Linked DNA regions of Flexivirga oryzae. The protein of the gene in region 2 interacts with the protein of the main gene of each other region in a pairwise test. Links are inferred from orthologs where the notes say so. Each region holds a gene or a part of one and is shown on either strand. Other genes may lie near its edges.

What was found.
Region 1: the proteins of ligA (region 2) and leuS interact in binary tests that used the Escherichia coli proteins (3 or more experiments, as listed by UniProt). The link is inferred for Flexivirga oryzae from one-to-one orthologs.

What each region holds. Positions count from the first base shown.
Region 1 is NZ_JACHVQ010000001.1:561,648-571,140, reverse strand. Bases 3,324-6,698 are described here. They hold leuS (leucine--tRNA ligase), read right to left. Parts: upstream 6,383-6,698; coding sequence 3,524-6,382; downstream 3,324-3,523. Other genes in these bases: rpsT (30S ribosomal protein S20), read right to left, coding at 6,623-6,698; FHU39_RS02660 (DegV family protein), read right to left, coding at 3,324-3,381. Outside these bases: FHU39_RS02670 (ComEC/Rec2 family competence protein), read right to left, coding at 1-1,419; FHU39_RS02665 (helix-hairpin-helix domain-containing protein), read right to left, coding at 1,426-2,394; more of FHU39_RS02660, read right to left, coding at 2,500-3,323; more of rpsT, read right to left, coding at 6,699-6,889; holA (DNA polymerase III subunit delta), read right to left, coding at 7,081-8,037; purU (formyltetrahydrofolate deformylase), read left to right, coding at 8,061-8,927; FHU39_RS02635 (ArsR/SmtB family transcription factor), read right to left, coding at 9,035-9,493.
Region 2 is NZ_JACHVQ010000001.1:327,109-336,165, reverse strand. The notes cover bases 1,800-4,738. They hold ligA (NAD-dependent DNA ligase LigA), read right to left. Parts: upstream 4,375-4,738; coding sequence 2,224-4,374; downstream 1,800-2,223. Other genes in these bases: FHU39_RS01540 (4a-hydroxytetrahydrobiopterin dehydratase), read right to left, coding at 1,800-2,197. Also shown: FHU39_RS01555 (nucleoside/nucleotide kinase family protein), read right to left, coding at 1-432; FHU39_RS01550 (DUF6278 family protein), read right to left, coding at 456-896; FHU39_RS01545 (mycothiol transferase), read right to left, coding at 939-1,406; more of FHU39_RS01540, read right to left, coding at 1,499-1,799; FHU39_RS01530 (uroporphyrinogen decarboxylase/cobalamine-independent methonine synthase family protein), read right to left, coding at 4,747-5,748; FHU39_RS01525 (septum formation family protein), read right to left, coding at 5,798-6,670; FHU39_RS01520 (septum formation family protein), read right to left, coding at 6,676-7,629; tRNA 2-thiouridine(34) synthase MnmA, read right to left, coding at 7,724-8,815; FHU39_RS01510 (cysteine desulfurase family protein), read right to left, coding at 8,815-9,057. UniProt on the Escherichia coli protein: DNA ligase that catalyzes the formation of phosphodiester linkages between 5'-phosphoryl and 3'-hydroxyl groups in double-stranded DNA using NAD as a coenzyme and as the energy source for the reaction.

The DNA.
Region 1 (9,493 bases), 230 kb from region 2 along the record:
CATCGGTACACGTGCGCAGGTGTGCGCGATCCAGGCGATCCCCTCGGTGGGGATCGCCGCGAGCCAGGCGGGCACACGGGCGAGCGCCGTGCTCACCGGGGCGACGAGCACGGTTGCGACACCGCACATCGTCGCGGGTGCCACCAGGGGTGCTGCCAGCACGTTCGCCGGTATGCCGATCAGGCTGACCGAGCCCTGCAGCAGCACGATGACCGGCGCGCACATGGCCTGCGCGGCCATCGGTATGGCGACTGCCTCGGCCAGCGGGCTCAGCCGCCGGGGTAGCCAGCGGGCGATCCGGTCAGCCCACGGCCGGGCGAAGAAGAGCAGCCCGGCGGTGGCGAGGGTGGACAGAGCGAAACCGTAGGAGGCGGCCAGCCACGGGTCGATCGCCAGCAGCGCCAGGACCGCGGCGGCCAGCACCGGCGAACCCGCCGCGCGCCGGGAGGCCGACATGCCCACCAGCCCGATGAGGCCCATGACCGCGGCCCGGATCACCGACGGCTCCGGCCGGCACAGCAGGACGAACAGACCGAGCACGACGGCGGCAGCAACCAGCCGCCAGCGGCCCCGCAGATGCAGCCAACCGGCGAACCACATCGCCGACATCAGCACGAGCGTCACGTTGGAGCCGCTGACCGCGTTGAGGTGGGTCATACCGGTGGCGCGCATGTCGTCGTTGAGATCCGGCGGCAGCCGGGAGGTGTCGCCCATCACCAGGGCGGGCACGAGCCCGCGCGCATCCGCGGGCAGGCCGTCAGTGGCGACGCGGGTGTCGCGGCGGAACACCTCGACGCCGTCGAAGAGCGGTCCGGCGCCGCCGATCAGCCGCGGCGGCCCACGCACCGTCAGCACCGCCTCGACGTCGTCGCCCGGCTCGGCCGGTTGCAGCCGCCCGGTGAAGGCAACGCGCTGGTGCCAGCGCAGGGCCAGCCAGTCCTCGTCGGCGAGCACCAGCACCGGGGTGCGCGGCGTGCTGCGCATGCCCCGGCCGATGACCTGGCGGACCGACACCTTGGTGATCACCAGGCTCCGGTGGCCGGTCAGACCGGCGCCCACGACCCGTGGATCGGTGCTCAGCACCGCCTCGACCCGGACGATCGCGTGCTTCGCCGCGAGCTGGTCGACCGGGCCGGCCCGCCGCACCATCAGGTGGCCCGCAGTTGCCGCCGAGGCGAGGGCGACCGCCGCCCCGGCAAGGGCGCAGGTATCCAGGACCCGGACGCGCCGGTCCGGGTCGAGGTCCGGGTCGGCGTCAGCGCGCCGGCGCCACCGCGACCGCACCGGACCGAGCACGAGCACCAGCGCCGCCACCAGTCCGACAGCGGCGATCGTCCAGCACCAGCCGGCACGCAGCCGCAACGCGACGAGCGTGACCGGCCACGCCACGGCGGCCGCCGTGAACAGCCGCAGATCCACCGGCGCTCAGCCGACACTGACCAGCGGGCGCAACTGGGCGAGCGTCTTGTCACCGATGCCGCTCACCTCTGCCAACTCGTCGACGCTGCTGAACCGGCCGTTCTCGGTGCGCCATTGCAGGATGTGCTGCGCCGTGACCGGGCCGACCCCCGGCAAGGTCTCCAAGGTCTGTTCGTCGGCGGCGTTGAGGTCGACCACGGCCGCGGAGGTCGTGGCCACGGACCCGGCGGATCCCGCTGCACCGGCCGCTGCCGCCGGCGCGGTGGTCGGATGTTCGCCCGGTTTGGGCACGACGATCTGCTCTCCGTCGGCGACGACCCTGGCCAGGTTGATCGCTGCGAGGTCGGCCCCTGGCAGCGCCCCACCGGCGGCCGACACCGCGTCCTGGACCCGCGACCCCGCGTCGACGTGCACCACACCGGGACGGCGCACCTGTCCGACCACCTGCACCACGAGCGTCGTCGGCGACGCGGGCACGCTGGACGACGCCGCCCCGAACCCCTGGCGCGCGGCTGCTGCAGGAGTGCCCGCGACGCTCTGCGGCGCCACCAACGTACTCGCTGCTGACGGTGACACCGGGTGGGGCTGCGCCGCGGCACGCGCCCACAGGACACGCCCGCCAAAGACCAGTGCGGCAACGAGCACGAGGATGACGGCGCCGATCACCGCCAGCCGGCTGGGCGCGACCTGCGCACCGAGCAACGGCTCGGGCGGGCGCAGCAGCGGCTCGCGCGGCCGCAACTCCTCGTGCCGGCCGGACGCCGCGTGCCGTGCCTCCCGGCGCGTCCCGCTATCCCGCTCGGAGCGCCGGGTGGCGGCGACCCGACGCGGTAGGTCGGCCACCCTCGAGCGCGGCTCGTCGAGCACGGAGTCCTCGGTCGGCACCCAGCCCGGAGCACGCCGCACCGCCTCGAGCTCCTCGAGCACCGCGGCCAGCCGGTCGGGTGTCCCTGCCTCCCCACGTGAGCCTGCCATACGCGGAACGTTAAGCGCGGCAGGCGGGTTCGTGCAGGGCCGGCATACCCGCCTGTGGACAACGCGAGGGATGTGGACGAACAGCGGCGTTCGGGTGAGCGAGCCTCAGTCGAAGGAACCGACGATGCGGCTACGCCCGCGCAGACGCGGCGTGATCGCCACCGCCAGCGTCCCGGGACCGACATGCGCACCCACCGCGGCACCGAGCTCGACCAGCAGCATCCGGCGCGCCTCGGGCAGTTTGTCGGCCAGCTCCTCCAGCAGCTTCTCGGCCCGGTCCCGGGAGTCCAGGTGGTGCACCGCCACGTCGACACCGTCCAGTTCGTGCGCCCCGTGCATCTCGTCCACCGCGTCCACGGCGAGCTGGGCGAGCCGAGCCAATGCCTTGCTGGTGGTGCGCACCCGCTCCAACGGCTCGATGTGCCCGTCCCGCACGGTCAGCAGCGGTTTGATCGCGAGCGCCGAACCCATCATCGCCGACGCCCGGCCGATCCGGCCACCGCGCCGCAGGTGCTCCAGCGTGTCGACGTAGAAGACCGTGGTCGACGAGCTCGTATGACGCCGCGCCGCCTCCGCCACCTGCGCCGCGTCTCCGCCCGCTGCGGCGGTCTCGGCGGCCGCAATGACTCCGAAACCCATTGCCATGCCGATGGTTTCGCTGTCGATCAGCTCGACCGGGATCTGTGTTTCACGTGCCGCGAGCTGGGCGGACGACAGGGTCGCCGACATCTGCGAGGACACGTGGATCGAGACGATGGCGTCGTGCCCGGCCTCGGCGAGCGAGGCGTACAGGTCGGCGAAGACCGCCGGTGACGGCCGCGACGTCGACACCGGGACGAAGTCGCGCAAGGCGTCGGCGACCTCCTCCGCGGAGACACCGCGCCCTTCGTCATACGACACCCCACCGATGGCGAGACGCATCGGCACCACCGAGATGCCGTGGGTGGCGGCGATCTCCGGCGGCAGATATGCCGTCGAATCCGTCACCACCGCGACGCTCATTTCCGGGGCCCCCGCAAAGTATCGGAGCGACTCTGCGGGGTCCCCACGAAGTATTCGGAGGAGCGCAGCGGAGGAGAAACTTCGTGGGGTGCAAGGAGCGGAGAACTTTGTGGGGTGGACATGGAAATTATCCGACCACCAGGTTCACGAGTTTCGGGGCCCGCACGATCACCTTACGGATCTGCTTGTCCCCCACCGCGTTCCGGATCTTCTCGCTCTGGCGTGCCAGTGCCTCCAGCTCGTCGTCGGCGATGTCCGGCGGCACCTGCAGCCGGTCGCGGACCTTGCCCTGCACCTGCACGACGCAGGTGACGGCCTCGTCGACCAGCAGCGCCGGGTCCGCGGCGGGGAACGCCTCGAACGCCAGCGACGACTCGTGGCCCAGCCGCGACCACAGCTCCTCGGCGATGTGCGGCGCGACCGGCGCGGTCATCAGCACCAGTTGTTCGACGACCGCACGCGGTGAGCCGGCGCCCGCGGACTCCTTGGTCAGCGCGTTGTTCAACTCGATCAGCTTGGCGATCGCGGTGTTGAACTGCAGCGAGTCGTAGTCCTTGGCGACGCCGTCGGCGGCTTTGGCCAGCGCCCGGCTCAGCTCCGGCGACGGCTCGGCGTCGCTTACCCGCACCTCACCGGTGTCCTCGTCGATCACGTTGCGCCACAGGCGTTGCAGGAAGCGCTGGGCGCCGACGGCGGCCCGGGTCTCCCAGACGCGGGACTGGTCCAACGGACCCATGGACATCTCGTAGACCCGGAAGGTGTCCGCACCGAACGTCGCGCACATCTCGTCGGGCGTGACGACGTTCTTCAGCGACTTGCCCATCTTGCCGAACTCGCGCGAGACCGGCTGCCCCCGCCAGGTGAAGGTCATCGACTCACCGTCACCGTGCTCCTCGACCTCGGCGGCGGGCACCGGCTGGCCGCGGTGGTCGCGATAGGCGAAGGCCTGCACGTACCCCTGGTTGAACAGCCTGCGGAACGGCTCCTCGGAGCTGACGTAGCCCAGGTCGAACAGCACCTTGTGCCAGAAGCGTGAGTAGAGCAGGTGCAGCACCGCGTGTTCGACGCCACCGACATACAGGTCGACGCCACCGGTGTCGCCCGGTGTGGAGTTCGGGCCCATCCAGTAGCGCTCGCACTCGGCGTCCACGAATCGCTGCGTGTTCGCCGGGTCGGTGTAGCGGATCTCGTACCAGCACGAACCCGCCCAGTTGGGCATGGTGTTGGTCTCGCGGCGGTACTTGCGCGGGCCGTCACCCAGGTCCAGCTCGACCTCGACCCAGTCCTCGGCGCGGTCCAGCGGCGACTCCGGCATCGACTCGGCGTCGTCCGGCTCGTAGGTCTTCGGCGAGTAGTCCGCGACCTCGGGCAGCTCGACCGGCAGCATCGACTCCGGCAGCGCGTGCGCGACGCCGTTCTCGTCATACACGATCGGGAACGGCTCGCCCCAGTACCGCTGCCGGCTGAACAGCCAGTCACGCAGCTTGTAGGTGACGGTGCCGCGGCCGGCACCACGCTGCTCCAAGTAGTCGATGACGATCTGCTTGGCCTCGTCGATCTCCTTGCCGTCCAACGAGATCGAGTCGTTCGACGAGTTGATCTTGGCGCCGGCGCCGGTGTATGCCGTGTCCTCGTCGTGCTCCTCGGACGGTTGCACGGTGCGGATGTAGGGCAGGTCGTACTTCTTGGCGAAGTCCCAGTCGCGCGGGTCCTCTCCGGGGACCGCCATGACTGCGCCGGTGCCGTAACCCATCAGCACGTAGTCGGCGATGAAGACCGGGATGCGTTGTCCGGAAACCGGATTGGTCGCGAACGCACCCGTGAAGACACCGGTCTTGGCCTTGGCGTCCTCGGTCTGCCGCTCCAGCTCCGACTTGCGCGACGCTGCCAGCCGGTATGACGCCACGGCCTCACGCGGGTTCGCCGCACCTCCGGTCCACGCGGCCTCGGTGCCCTCCGGCCACGCCTCGGCGGCCAGCGCGTCGACCAGCGGATGCTCCGGGGCCAGCACCATGAAGGTGGTGCCGAAGATGGTGTCCGGCCGCGTGGTGAAGACCTCGATCCGCTCGTCGGCGCCCTCGACGGGGAACTGCACCGCGGCGCCCTGCGAGCGACCGATCCAGTTGCGCTGCATCGACTTGATCGACTCCGGCCAGTCCAGCCGGTCCAGGTCGTCGATCAGCCGGTCGGAGTAGGCGGTGATCCGCATCATCCACTGCGGCAGGTTGCGCTGGAAGACCGGCATGTCGCCACGCTCGGTCAGGCCCTCGTTGGTGACCTCCTCGTTGGCCACGACGGTGCCCAGGCCAGGCGCCCAGTTGACCGGCACTTCCTTCTTGTACGCCAGCCGGCGGTTGTCGACCGCGTCGCGGCGCTCGTCCTCGGTCAGCTGCGCCCACGGCCGGCCGTCCGGGGTCGCCACGTCGCCGGACTCGAAGCCGGCGACCAGCTCCGCGATCGGGCGGGCCTTGCCGGCACGCTCGTCATACCAGGCGTTGTAGATCTGCAGGAAGATCCACTGGGTCCACTTGTAGAACTCCGGGTCGATCGTCGCGAACGCCCGGCGCTTGTCGTGCGACAGGCCCAGCTGCCGCAGCTGCCGGGTGTAGGTCTGGATGTTGTCCTCGGTGGTCTTGCGCGGGTGCTGTCCGGTCTGCACGGCATACTGCTCGGCCGGCAGGCCGAACGCGTCGAAGCCCATCGTGTAGAGCACGTTGTTCCCGGACATCCGCCGGTAGCGGGCGTAGACGTCGGTCGCGATGAAGCCCAGCGGGTGACCGACGTGCAGGCCGGCCCCGCTCGGGTAGGGAAACATGTCCTGCAGGAAGAACTTCGGCCGGCCGCCGATCGCCTCCGGGTCGGCCCAGGGTCCGGCCGGGTTCGGCGCGTGGAAGACGCCCTGCTCCTCCCAGCGGTCCTGCCAGGCGCGCTCGATGTCGTTCGCCAGGGCCGCCGAATAGCGGTGCGCGGGCTGCTCGTCGTTCATTTCTCGTCGTCCTTTGCGTGCAAAGTGAGCAAGTGGTGCGCGTCGGACCCGCCACATGAAAAGACCCCTCGTCGCAGGGAGGGGTCAGCCGCGTCGAAGTCCGCCTGGCGTCAACGCGGCCGGCCAAGAAGAAGCAACTGCCGCACGACGCACAGGTTACCGCACGGCGCCGGGGCAACGACAAAGGTCCGGCACCGCCGCATGGGCGGGTGCCGGACCTTGTGCGTTGAGTGCCGAGACTCAGGCGTCGAGACCGTTCACGGCCTTCGCCAGCGCCGACTTCTTGTTGGCGGCCTGGTTCTTGTGGATGACGCCCTTGCTCACGGCCTTGTCCAGCTTCTTGGACGCGGTCGCGAGGAACTCGGTGGCCTTGGCCTTGTCGCCGGCCGCAACGGCCTCGCGGGTGTGCCGGATCCAGGTGCGGAGCTCGGACTTGTAGGCCTTGTTGCGCTCAGTGCGGATCGCGTTGGTCTTGATCCGCTTCATCTGCGACTTGATGTTTGCCACGTGTTACTTCCTTGGTCGAGTCTATAGGTCTGATGTCAATGAGGGTTGACGCACGCAACCGGCGGATGGAGCGTGGGGACACTCGGGCGATGCCGTCTGCGTGATGGTGCTTCGCATGCGCGCACGACCAGAGCGCGCACGCAGGATCCAAAGTTACCAGCGGCGCGTCATTCCGCCCAAATCGGCGGTCGCTACCCGTTGCGCTCGGCGGTGATGGTCATGATGGCGCGCTCGAGGGCGTAGACCGGGTCCCGGCCGCCGCCCTTGACGTCGAAGTCGGCTGCCGCCACTGCCTGTATGGCGCGACCCAGGCGCTCCCCGTCCCAGCCCTTCGCGTCACGCCGCGCCCGGTCGACCTGCCAGGGCGCCATACCCAGCTGTTTGGCCAGCTGCCCCGACCCGCCACGCCCGGCGGTGGCCACTCGCGCGATCTGCCGCAGCTGGCTGGCCAGCACCGCCACGATCGGCACCGGGTCCAGGCCGGACGCGAGCGCGTGCCGGGCCAGCCGGAGCGCCTCGGGCAGGTTGCCGGCGATCGCGGCGTCGGCGACCCGGAACCCGGTGGCCTCCACCTTGCCGCCGTGGTAGCGCTGCACCACGTCGGCGGTGATCATGCCCTCGGTGTCGTCGACCAGTTGCTTGCACGCCGAGGCGAGCTCGCGCAGGTCCTTGCCGACCGCCTCCAGCAGCGCCCGCACGGCGTCGGGCGCGATCTTGCGGCCGGCGCTGCGGAACTCATTGGTCACGAACGCCGACTTGTCCCGGTCGCTCTTGATCGCCGGGGCGTCGATGACGCGGGCACCGTTCTTCTTCAGCGCGTCCAGCGCCTTCTTGCCCCGCACGCCGCCCTTGTGCTGCACGATCAGCGTCGCGCCGTCCAGACCGGCGCCGACGACGTCGACCACGTCGGCGACCAGCTCCTCCCGCGCCTCGTCCAGGTCGCGGACCAGCACGATCTTGCTGCCGCCGAACAGGCTCGGGCTGGCGTGCAGTTGCAACTCGCCGCTCTCGTAGCTCGCCGCCTCCAGCCGGATCAGCTCCGCGTCGGGGTCGCTCTCGCGCAACAGCGCGATGGTGCTGGTCGCGGCACGCTCGGCCAGGATCTGCTCCGGGCCGCTGATCAGCACCAGGGGCGGGACGTCCGTCATACCCCTCACCGTAAAGTGCCGCCATGACAAATCCCCACCCGAGGGAGCCGCAGTCCTACGTCTTCACCGCGTCCTGCGACGACCGGCCGGGCATCATCGCGGCGATCAGCGCCGAGATCGTCCGGCACGACGCGAACATCGACGAGTGTCAGCAGTTCGGTGACGCCCAGACCGGCCGGTTCTTCATCCGGGCCCGCGTGCACGGGCCGGTCGAGGAGGACACGCTGCGTGCGTCACTCGCCCCGGTCGCCGACCGGTTCGGTATGACGTGGGGCCTGTTCCCCGCCGGCCAGCGCACCCGGGCGCTGGTGCTGGTGTCCAAGCTGGGGCACTGCCTCAACGACCTGCTCTACCGGCAGCAGGTCGGCGCACTGCCGATCGACATCGTGGCCGTCGGCTCCAACCACCTGAAGTTCCAGAAGCTGGTGTCGGGTCAGGACGTCCCGTTCCACCACATCCCGGTCACCAGCGGGACGAAGGACGCCGCCGAGGCCCGGCTGCTCGACCTGATCGACCAGACCGGCGCCGACCTGGTGGTGCTCGCCCGCTACATGCAGGTGCTGTCGGCGGACCTGTGCGAGCGTCTGGCGGGGCGCGCGATCAACATCCACCACTCGTTCCTGCCCAGCTTCCGCGGTGCCCGCCCCTATCACCAGGCGCACCAGCGCGGGGTGAAGCTGATCGGGGCGACCGCGCACTACGTGACCGCGGACCTGGACGAGGGGCCGATCATCGAGCAGGACGTCGAGCGGATCGACCACGGCTACTCCCCCGCCGACATGGTCGTCGCCGGCCGCGACGTCGAGGCGCAGGTGCTGGCCCGGGCGGTCACCTGGCACGCGGAGCACCGGGTCTTCCTGAACGGCTCCAGCACGGTGGTCCTCAGGTAGATCCGACGGCGACCCCGACGGTCGGATTCACGGTTGACGGCCGAATTCGGCCGTCAACGGTGAAACGGACCGTCAGACTCACCCCGCGACCGGATCCGAGTGACCCGTCAGCGGGACGCGGCGAGCAGTTCGTCCCCCAGCGCGGTGCGCCAGTACAGGACCTCCCGGCCCGACCTGCGCTTCGCCACCAGCCCGGCGTCGAGCAGCACCCGCAGGTGGTTGCCCACCGCGCCGACCGGCAGCCCGCTCGTCGCCGCCAGCCCCGAGGTCGTCTGCGGCACGTCGAGCCCGCCGAGCAGCCGGGCCCGGTTGGCGCCGATCAGCCGGTCGACGCCACCGGGCCGGCTCGCCCCCGTGTCGGCGAGCGCACCGCTGACCGGGTAGTAGACCGCGTAGCGGTCGAACCCGTCCCACCCCACCCAGCTGCCGTTGGCGTGCGACGGCACCAGGCTCAGCTGCGCCGACGGCGCCAGCTGACGCGTCGGCAGGTCGTGGTCGTTGACCCGCAGGTGCCCGTCGGACCATTCGCGCCGCTTGCCGAGGTCCTGCAGCACCCCGGCGAACCC
Region 2 (9,057 bases):
GAGCTCGGGACGTTGTAGGAAGATGCCGTCCACCAGGACGATTACGTCCGAGGAGACGTCGACCGTCGCAACGTCGACCGCTTCATCGGCGTCCACATCCCAGACTGCCGGAGTGATCGGCTGTCGGGCCCGCGCAGCGTCCACCACGAGCGCGCGGAACACGTCGTACCGGTAGGAACCGCGGTAGAAACCCTCCGCCCCCAGGCCAGCGGCCACGCGCTCAGCCTTCGGTCGGTGGAACCCGTCGATGCTCACGTTGAGGATGGGGCGGGTCGCGGCATCCGCCAGAGCAGCGAGTTCCTGGGCCAGATATGTCTTGCCCACGCCATCGAAACCATCGATCGCGATCAACGCCGGCTCGTCCGGCCGGACCGCTTGCAGCGCGGTGAGCAGTTGGGTCACCACGCGTTCGCGCAGAGTCAGCCCATCCACCTGCGCAACTCTACGAGCCCGGTCTATCGCACGTCGTTGTACATCTCGCTGAGGCTCCTGCGCCGCGACCGCATTCGATGCGCAGCCTCGGCGATGACGTCGAGGTCACGGCCGGATCGCAGGTGTACGACAGGATGCCCGTTCGGCCACGCTCGCCATGCCGAACCGGGGATGTTCTTGACGATCACGGTTCCGAGGTAACAGCCGACCTCGTTGCCCAGGCGCGGCCCGATCCCGGGCTCAGCGCTCCATGCGTCGAGTTGCTGATCCAGCCCGAGCAGGCTGCCGGGAGTGTCGTCCAGGACGACGTCGTGCTCCCTTGCCCATCCGCGCAGCGCCTTGCACTCACCCAGCAGTTCAACGAGCTGAGCCGGGTCGACATCACTGGATGGCCCGAAGACGCCGACACCACGGGCGGCTCCATGCTTTCGCCCGGGCAACCACGACCGCCACAACCCAGACACAAGGCGAGTGTGGCAGGCAGACCGGGCGCCCGCCAGTGGCGGTCACCGAGCCCGCACGATGTCGGCGGTGATGTCCAGATGGCCGCGGTGCTGGGACAGTTCCTCGTAGACGTGGATCAGGACACCGCCCTGGGTGCGCACCTCGTCCCGGTCCAGGTCCCGCTCACGCAACGGGCCGCGTGGCGGCGCCGAACCGTCGAACCCGGCGAGGTCCTGTGTGAAGGCGTCCCGCTGGCGTTCCAGCAGCAGGATGAGCTCGTCGACGGAGCCGGACGAGGTGAACTCGGCGGGACGGTCACGCGTGATCTCCCGATCGGCCAGCACCTGACCGCCCCAGAACTCCAAGACCCCGCAGCAGTGCCGCACGATCTGGTATGCCGTGTTGCCTCCCGGCAGCCCCGTCTCGGCGTTGGCGAGGTCGTCACCCAGCTCGCGCAGCGTGGCCGCCATACCGGTCAGGGCACGGTCGACGTGCACCAGCACGACGTCCAGCGGAACCTCTTCGGGCATCTGTGAAACTCCTTGTCGTTATTGCCGCTTCGCGATCTCGATACGCGACCTCGTTCCTCGGTCGCTACTCGATCCGCAGGGTTCCTCGGTCGCTACTCGGCCTCGTCGGGAGACAGGGCGACGCAGAGGACGCCCCTGTTGCCGTCCTGGTCGGCGAGCACGGTGAGCGACGGGGACTCACTGTCGTCGACGACGGTCGCACCCGCGGCGACCGCTGCGGCGATCCGTTGCTCGGCCGCCTCCGGTGCGACGTAGACCTCGACGTGGAACCGCTGGGCCGAGTCCTCGCCGTCGCCGAACCAGAGGTTGGGAACGCGGCCCCGGGCGTCGCGGATCTCGTCGCTGGGTGAGCCATAACCCTGGGACTCGGGGTCCCCGGTGAGCAGCGCCGCCCAGACCGGGGCGATGGTCTCCGAGTGCTGGGTGTCGAGGCCGAGCTCCATGACACTCACCGAGGCCGGGTCCGCGTCGAGCCCGTGCTCGGCAGCGATCCCACTGATCCGCCTGGCGAGGTCGACGTCCTGCTGGGTGACCCATTCGACGACGAGTTCGGTGCCGTCGTCGGTGCGGTAGATCGCGTCAGGGCTGACGAGCCGGAGGTCGACATACCCGTCGCCGATCGTCACCCTCGGGTGGTGCCCGACGGCGTCACCCGCTTCCCCCACGGTGCTGACGAATCGTGCGCCGGTGCCGAAGTCCGCAACGAGGTACCGGGCGTGCAACCCCTGTGCCAGCTTGCGCCAGTCGGCCAGCTGAGCCCTGACGATCTGATCATCCTTCAGCATGTCCATGCCGGACGACCCTAGCTGCGATGCTGCTACCGCGCAGGCAGCTCGAGGGAGTCCGCGGGCGGCGGTTCAGGATCAGACTGCTCCGGCCCGTTCGCCAGCAGCGCCTCGAAACCCTCCTCGTCGAGGGTGGGGACGCCGAGCTGCTCCGCCTTGTCGGCCTTGGAGCCGGCGTTGGCGCCGAGCACGACATACGAGGTCTTCTTGGAGACCGAGCCCGCCGCCTTGCCGCCGTGCGCGATGATCTCCTCCTTGGCCGAGTCGCGCGTGAAGCGCTCCAGCGAGCCGGTCACGACGACCGTCAGACCGGTCAACGTCTGCGGGATCGACTCGTCACGCTCGTCGGCCATCCGGACCCCGTCGGCGGCCCACTGCTCGACGATCTCACGGTGCCAGTCGACGGTGAACCAGTCGGTGACGGCCTGCGCGATCACGCCGCCGACGCCGTCCGCGGCCGCCAGGTCCTCGACGGATGCCGCCCGGATCGCCTCGATCGAACCGAACTCGGTCGCGAGCGCCCGTGCGGCGGTCGGGCCGACGTGCCGGATCGACAGCCCCACGATCACCCGCCAGAGCGGCTGCTCCTTGGCCTTGGCGAGATTGTCGAGAAGACGAACTCCGTTGGCGGACAACACCTTTCCGTCGACAACGACGTCCTCCGGGTCGGTCTTCTTCGCCGCGCGGGTGTAGAGCGGCACCGTGATCAGCCGCTCGCGGGTCAGCCCGAAGAGGGTGGACTCGTCGGTCAGCACACCCGACTCGAGCAGGGCCACCGCGCCCTCCCAACCGAGCGCCTCGATGTCGAACGCGCCACGACCGGCCAGTCCGAAGAGTCGCTCACGCAGTTGCGACGGGCAACTACGCGAGTTGGGACAGCGGATGTCCTTGTCACCGTCCTTCTCGTAGGCCAGCAGCGTGCCGCACGACGGGCAGTGCGTCGGCATCTCGAACTCCCGCTCGCTGCCGTCGCGCAGGTCGACGACCGGCCCGAGGATCTCGGGTATGACGTCACCGGCCTTGCGCAGCACCACGGTGTCGCCGATCAGGACACCCTTGCGCTTCACCTCGGATGCGTTGTGCAGCGTGGCGTTCGCGACCGTGGATCCGGCGACCACGACGGGCTCCATCACCCCGAACGGGGTGACCCGCCCGGTGCGCCCGACGTTGACCTCAATGTCGAGCAGCTTGGTGTTGACCTCCTCCGGCGGGTACTTGTACGCGATCGCCCAGCGCGGGGCGCGCGACGTCGCACCGAGGGCACGCTGCACCGGCACCTCGTCGACCTTGACGACGACGCCGTCCAGCTCGTGCTCCACCGAGTGCCGGTTGGCTCCGGCCCATTCGACATACTCCTGCACCTGCTCGGGGGCGCGCACCACCTTGTAGTGCGTGGACGTCGGCAGCCCCCACGCGTGCAGCAGCTCGTAGGCCTGCGACTGACGCTGGATGTCCAGCCCACGACGCGCGCCGATGCCGTGCACCAGCATCCGCAGCGCGCGACTCGCGGTCACCCGCGGGTCCTTCTGCCGCAGTGAACCGGCGGCGGTGTTGCGCGGGTTGGCGAACGGTGGTTTGCCGGCCTCGACCAGGGAGGCGTTGAGCTGCTCGAAGTCCGACATGCTCATGAAGATCTCGCCGCGCACCTCGACCAGCTCGGGCACGTCCTCCCCGGTCAGCTTGTGCGGAATGCCTTGGACCGTGCGGACATTGGAGGTCACGTCCTCCCCCGTGGTGCCGTCGCCGCGGGTCACACCGCGCACCAGCCGGCCGTTCTCGTACGTGAGGTTGATCGCCAGGCCGTCGATCTTCAGCTCGCACAGGAAGTGCAAGGACTGGTCGCCGGCCTCCCGCTGCACGCGCGCGACCCAGGCCGCCAGCTCCTCGGCGCTGAAGACGTTGTCGAGGCTGAGCATCCGCTCGGCGTGCTTGACCGCGGTGAAGTCGGTGTTGAAGATCGCGCCGCCCACCTGCTGGGTCGGGCTGTCCGGCGTCCGCAACGCGGGGTGGGCGTCCTCGATCTCGTTGAGCCGGCGCACCAGCCGGTCGTATTCGCCATCGCTGACCGTGGGCGCGTCGCGCACGTGGTAAGCGAACTGGTGCCCCCGCACCTCGTCGGCGAGCTCGGTCCACTCGTGCCGGATGTCTGTCGGGATGCCGTCGGTCTCGGTCACGGCTGCCATCCTGCCGTATGGCGGCGACAGCACAGCGCCATACCTCGTGGCGGTGGTGGGCGTCCGGCGAGGAAGTCCCCACTGGGGCGACCTACGCATGCCCGGGACGCCACCACCCGCACCGGAATCCCCACTGGGGCGACCAACGCACACCCGGGAGGCCCCAGCCCGTACCGGACTCCCCACTGGGGCGACCTACGCACGGCCGGGACGCCACCACCCGCACCGCAGTCCCCACTGGGGCGACCTACGCACGGTCGGGACGCCGTAGCCGTTCCGGAATCCCCACTGGGGCGACCTACGCACGCCCGGGACGCCACCACCCGCACCGGAATCCCCACTGGGGCGACCCACGTACGGGCGTCGCGGCGCCCGCGGGGGTCACTCGGCGACTGCGTCGCGCAACATGTGTGCGGCGTCGACGGTCAGCCGGCCGATGCGTATGGCGTCAGCGGGTGCGGCGCCCGCCAAGCCGCACGCGGGTGTCACGACCAGCCGCTCGAACAGCGCGGTTTCCAGCCCGACCCGGTGCCACTGCTCGATGAACGGCTCCACGTGGTCCCGGGGGTGGCGCGCGGTCGAGTTCGTCGGGATGATCCCGGCCCAGATCCGCCGGCCCGACTCGACCAGTTCCGCCAGACCGTCCCATTGCGCGGTGCGGACCAGCGCGACATCGAGTGACGGCTCGAGCGCGGACACCTGGCGGATGAGCGGCAGCGGCACGTCCGCCGCACAGCAGTGCAGCACCTGCGCATCGACATGGGACGCCACGACTTCGGTGATGTGGGTGAGCCCGTCACGCACGACGGACGGATCGGTCGCCGGGACCCGGCCGAACCCGGAGGCAGTCGGCAGCCGGCCGGCGAGCACCGCCGGCAGCGCCGGCTCGTCCCACTGCTGCACCAGGCTCGCGCCGGGCACGAGACGCTGCACGCTCGTCAACAGTTCGACCGCGGTGTCCGCGAGCGACTGGACGATGTCACGGGTCGCTCCGGGGTCGCCCGCCACTCGCCCGCCACGCGGCAACTCCAGGGTCGCCGCCAGCGTCCACGGGCCGCACAGTTGGACCTTGAGCGGTCCGGTGTAACCGTCGTAGACCTCGGCGAGCACGTCCAGGTCCTCGCGCAGGAAGGACCGGGCGCGCGACGCGTCGCGGCCGGACCCGTCCGTCAGCCGCCAGCCGGACGGCTGCAGGTCGACGGCAAGGCCGACCAGCTGCGCTGCCGTGCGCCCGACGAGGTCCGCACCCGGCCCCCGCGCGGGAAGCTCCGGGAGGTAGGGGACGCCGCCCTCGCCATACAACTCCCGCACCGACTGCGTCGCACCCCGCACATCGCTGCCCGGCAGCGATCCGACGCCACTGGCCGACACCTCGTCGCTCACGCCGTCGTCCCTTCTCGTGGCCCGCTCATGAAGAGATCTTCGCGCCCGCCTACCGGAACTTCGACAGTGGCTGGTGTTTCATGCCCTTCAGCGGTTTGACGAAGGTGCCCTTGGTCGACTCGATGAAGCACCCGACAAGCGTGGTGCCGCGCTCCCAGCCGGTCTTGCCGGTGATGCTGGAGTAGGCGGTGACCTGGGTGGTGTGCTCGACGCCGAGATAGGTCCGGTCGAGCGGCAGACACTCGTTGGTCGCATCGCTCTGGGCCGTCTTCAGACCGGGATACCGGCCGTCCGGGGAGCCGAGGACGAATCCCCCGGTGGTCTCCGCCTGGTGCGGCTCGTTGCACGAGATGAAGGTCAGCGAGTCGGACGTGGTCGTACTCGGCCGTTCCTTCGTGCACAAGCGATAGGGCACGTAACCCTTGTCCTTGATCCGGTCGCGCACGGTGTACGAGACGGTTTGCGCGCCCGAATCGTCCGGCTTGTCCACGCTCGCGGCGCACACGATCTGCTTGTCCGAGTCCGGTACGTCGGCGGTGGGCACCGACGTGGCGAAGATCCGCGAGAACCCGGCGGTGGAGCTGCCGACATACCCGGGCAGCACGTTGTTGCAGGTCCAGGTGCGCAGCACGCCGCGCATGACCATGTCGTCGGCATACCTCGTCGTGTCGACGACCGCCGTGATCTCCTTCTCGTGCGGCTGCGTGCACGGGGTGAGCTGCCAGCCGTCGTCCCGATAGCACTGGCCGACCACGTACTGCTGGGCCGGTGAGCTGCTCGAACTCGTCGCGACGGTGCCCGTCGTGGGTGCGGTGTCCTGTGTCGCCGCACTGGTGACCGCGACCGGCCCGCTGCCGCCGCCGCACCCTACGAGGCCGACGCACGCCAGCGCCAGGCAGCCCGCTCCGAGGAACCCGCGCATCACGATCACTGGAACTTGGACAGCGGCTTGTCCTTCATGCCCTTGAGCGGCTTGAGGAAGGTGCCCTTGGTCGCCTCGACGAAGCAGGCGGTCATCGTCGTCCCCTTCACCCAGCCGGCCTCGCCGGTGCTGTTCGCGGCGGCGATGACGTCGCCGCGGACCGTGCCGAGGTAGGTCTTGGCCAGCGGCACACAGTGCTTGAGGGCCGACTGGTCGACGGCCTTGCCACCCGGGTACTTGCCGTCGGCCTTGCCGATCACGTAGCCGCCGATGGTCTCCGCCTTGTGCGGATCGCTGCACGGCACGATCTTGGGTGAGTCCGACTTGCTCGGCCGATCGCTGGTGCAGATGCGGTAGTCGACGTAGCCCTTGTCCTTGATGCGGTTCTTCAGCTTGTAGGTGATCTGCTCGTAGCCGGAGTCGTCCGGCTTGGCCACCGCGGCGGCGCAGACGATCTCCTTGTCGGAGTTCGGGTCGATGATCGACGGCACCGGCTGACCCAGGATCCGGGAGAAGCCGGCGGTGGGGCTGCCGACGTATGCCGCGATGGCGTTGTTGCAGGTCCAGGTCCGCAGCACGCCACGCTTGACCATGTCGTCGGCGTCCTTGGTGGTCTTCACGACCGCGGTGACCTCGAGCTTGTGCGACTGGTTGCAGGGCGTGACCTGCCAGTTGACGGTGTCGTCATAACACTGGCCCGGCTCGAAGTGGGCGGCGACCGTGTCGCCGCTCGCCGCCGAGCTCGAGCCGCTGGTCTCGGACGCCGGGGTGCTCGGCGCCGACGACGAAGAGCTGGTCTGCGACGTCGTCGGGGCCGTCGAGGTGTTGCTCGTGCTCGGAGGAGCCGCGACCGTCGGCGAGTCGTTGCCGCCGCCGCAGGCAGCCAGCCCGAGACACACGGTGCTGATGGTCGCGACGGTCAGTATCGGGCGCGTCAGTCGGTGGTTGGTCAGAGCCATTGGCGGATCCCCTCATGTTCCTTCGATCGGCCGCCACGATAGCCGGTGTTACGGCGACCTTCCCAACCCTGACGGTCCGCCGCCCCAATCGGTTTCACCCGGACGCGGATCGCCTGCGGTCCGTCGCCGTGATGGTCGCGGACCCGACGACCCGTGTGCCGTCATACAGCACCACGGACTGTCCCGGTGCGACACCGCGCGCCCGCGCATCGAGCCGGACGGTGACACGCTCGCCCTCCGCGACCGCGGTGGCGGCGAACTCCTCTCCGTGCGCACGCAGTTGGGCGCCGACACGCAGCTCCCCGACCGGTGCCTCCCCGCACCAGCGGGCGTGCTCCCCGACGACGAGGTCGATGCCCAGCAGGTCCTCGGTGCCGACGACCACGGTGTTGCTGCTCGGCTGCACGTCGACGACGTAACGCTTGGCGCCGTCCTCCCGCGGGACCTTCAGGCCCAGCCCGCGTCGCTGGCCGACGGTGTAGGCGAACGCCCCCTCGTGGTGGCCCACGACCGTTCCGTCGGTGTCGACGATGTCGCCCGGCTGCTCGCCCAGCCGGCGGGTCAGCCAGCCCTTGGTGTCCCCGTCGGCGATGAAGCAGATGTCGTGACTGTCGGGCTTCTTGGCGACCGAGAAACCCCGGGCGGCGGCCTCCTCGCGGATCTGCGGCTTGGTCGTGTCGCCGAGCGGGAAGAAGGAACGCGCGAGCTGGTCGGCGTCCAGGACCCCCAGGACGTAGGACTGATCCTTGGCCATGTCGACCGCCCGGTGCAGCTCCCGGCCCTGCCGGCCGTCGACGATCTGGGCGTAGTGCCCCGTGGCGACCGCATCGAAGCCGAGCGCGAGCGCCTTGTCGAGCAGGGCGGCGAACTTGATCCGCTCGTTGCATCGCAGGCACGGGTTGGGTGTGCGGCCGGCGGTGTACTCGGCGACGAAGTCCTCGACCACGTCCTCCTTGAACCGCTGCGCCATGTCCCAGACGTAGAAGGGTATGCCGACCTTGTCGGCGACCCGGCGGGCGTCGCCCGCGTCCTCGATGGTGCAGCAGCCACGAGCGGATTCGCGCAGCGTTGCGGCGGATTGGGACAGCGCGAGGTGCACACCGACCACCTCGTGACCGGCGTCGACCATCCGGGCGGCGGCGACCGCGGAGTCGACGCCGCCGCTCATCGCTGCGACGACCCGCATCAGCGGCTGCTCCCGCCCGCCGCGTTCGTGCCGGCAGCGCTGCGGGACGCCGGGCTCCTGGTGGTCGACCGGGCCCGTCGAGCGCGCTCCACCGCAGGCGGCAGCGCGTCGAGGAACGCTGCGACGTCCGCGTCGGTCGAGGTGTGTCCCAGGGTCAGCCGCAGCGCGCCGCGGGCGTCGTCCTCGCTGATGCCCATGGCGAGCAGCACATGGCTCGGTTGCGGCACACCGGCCTGGCACGC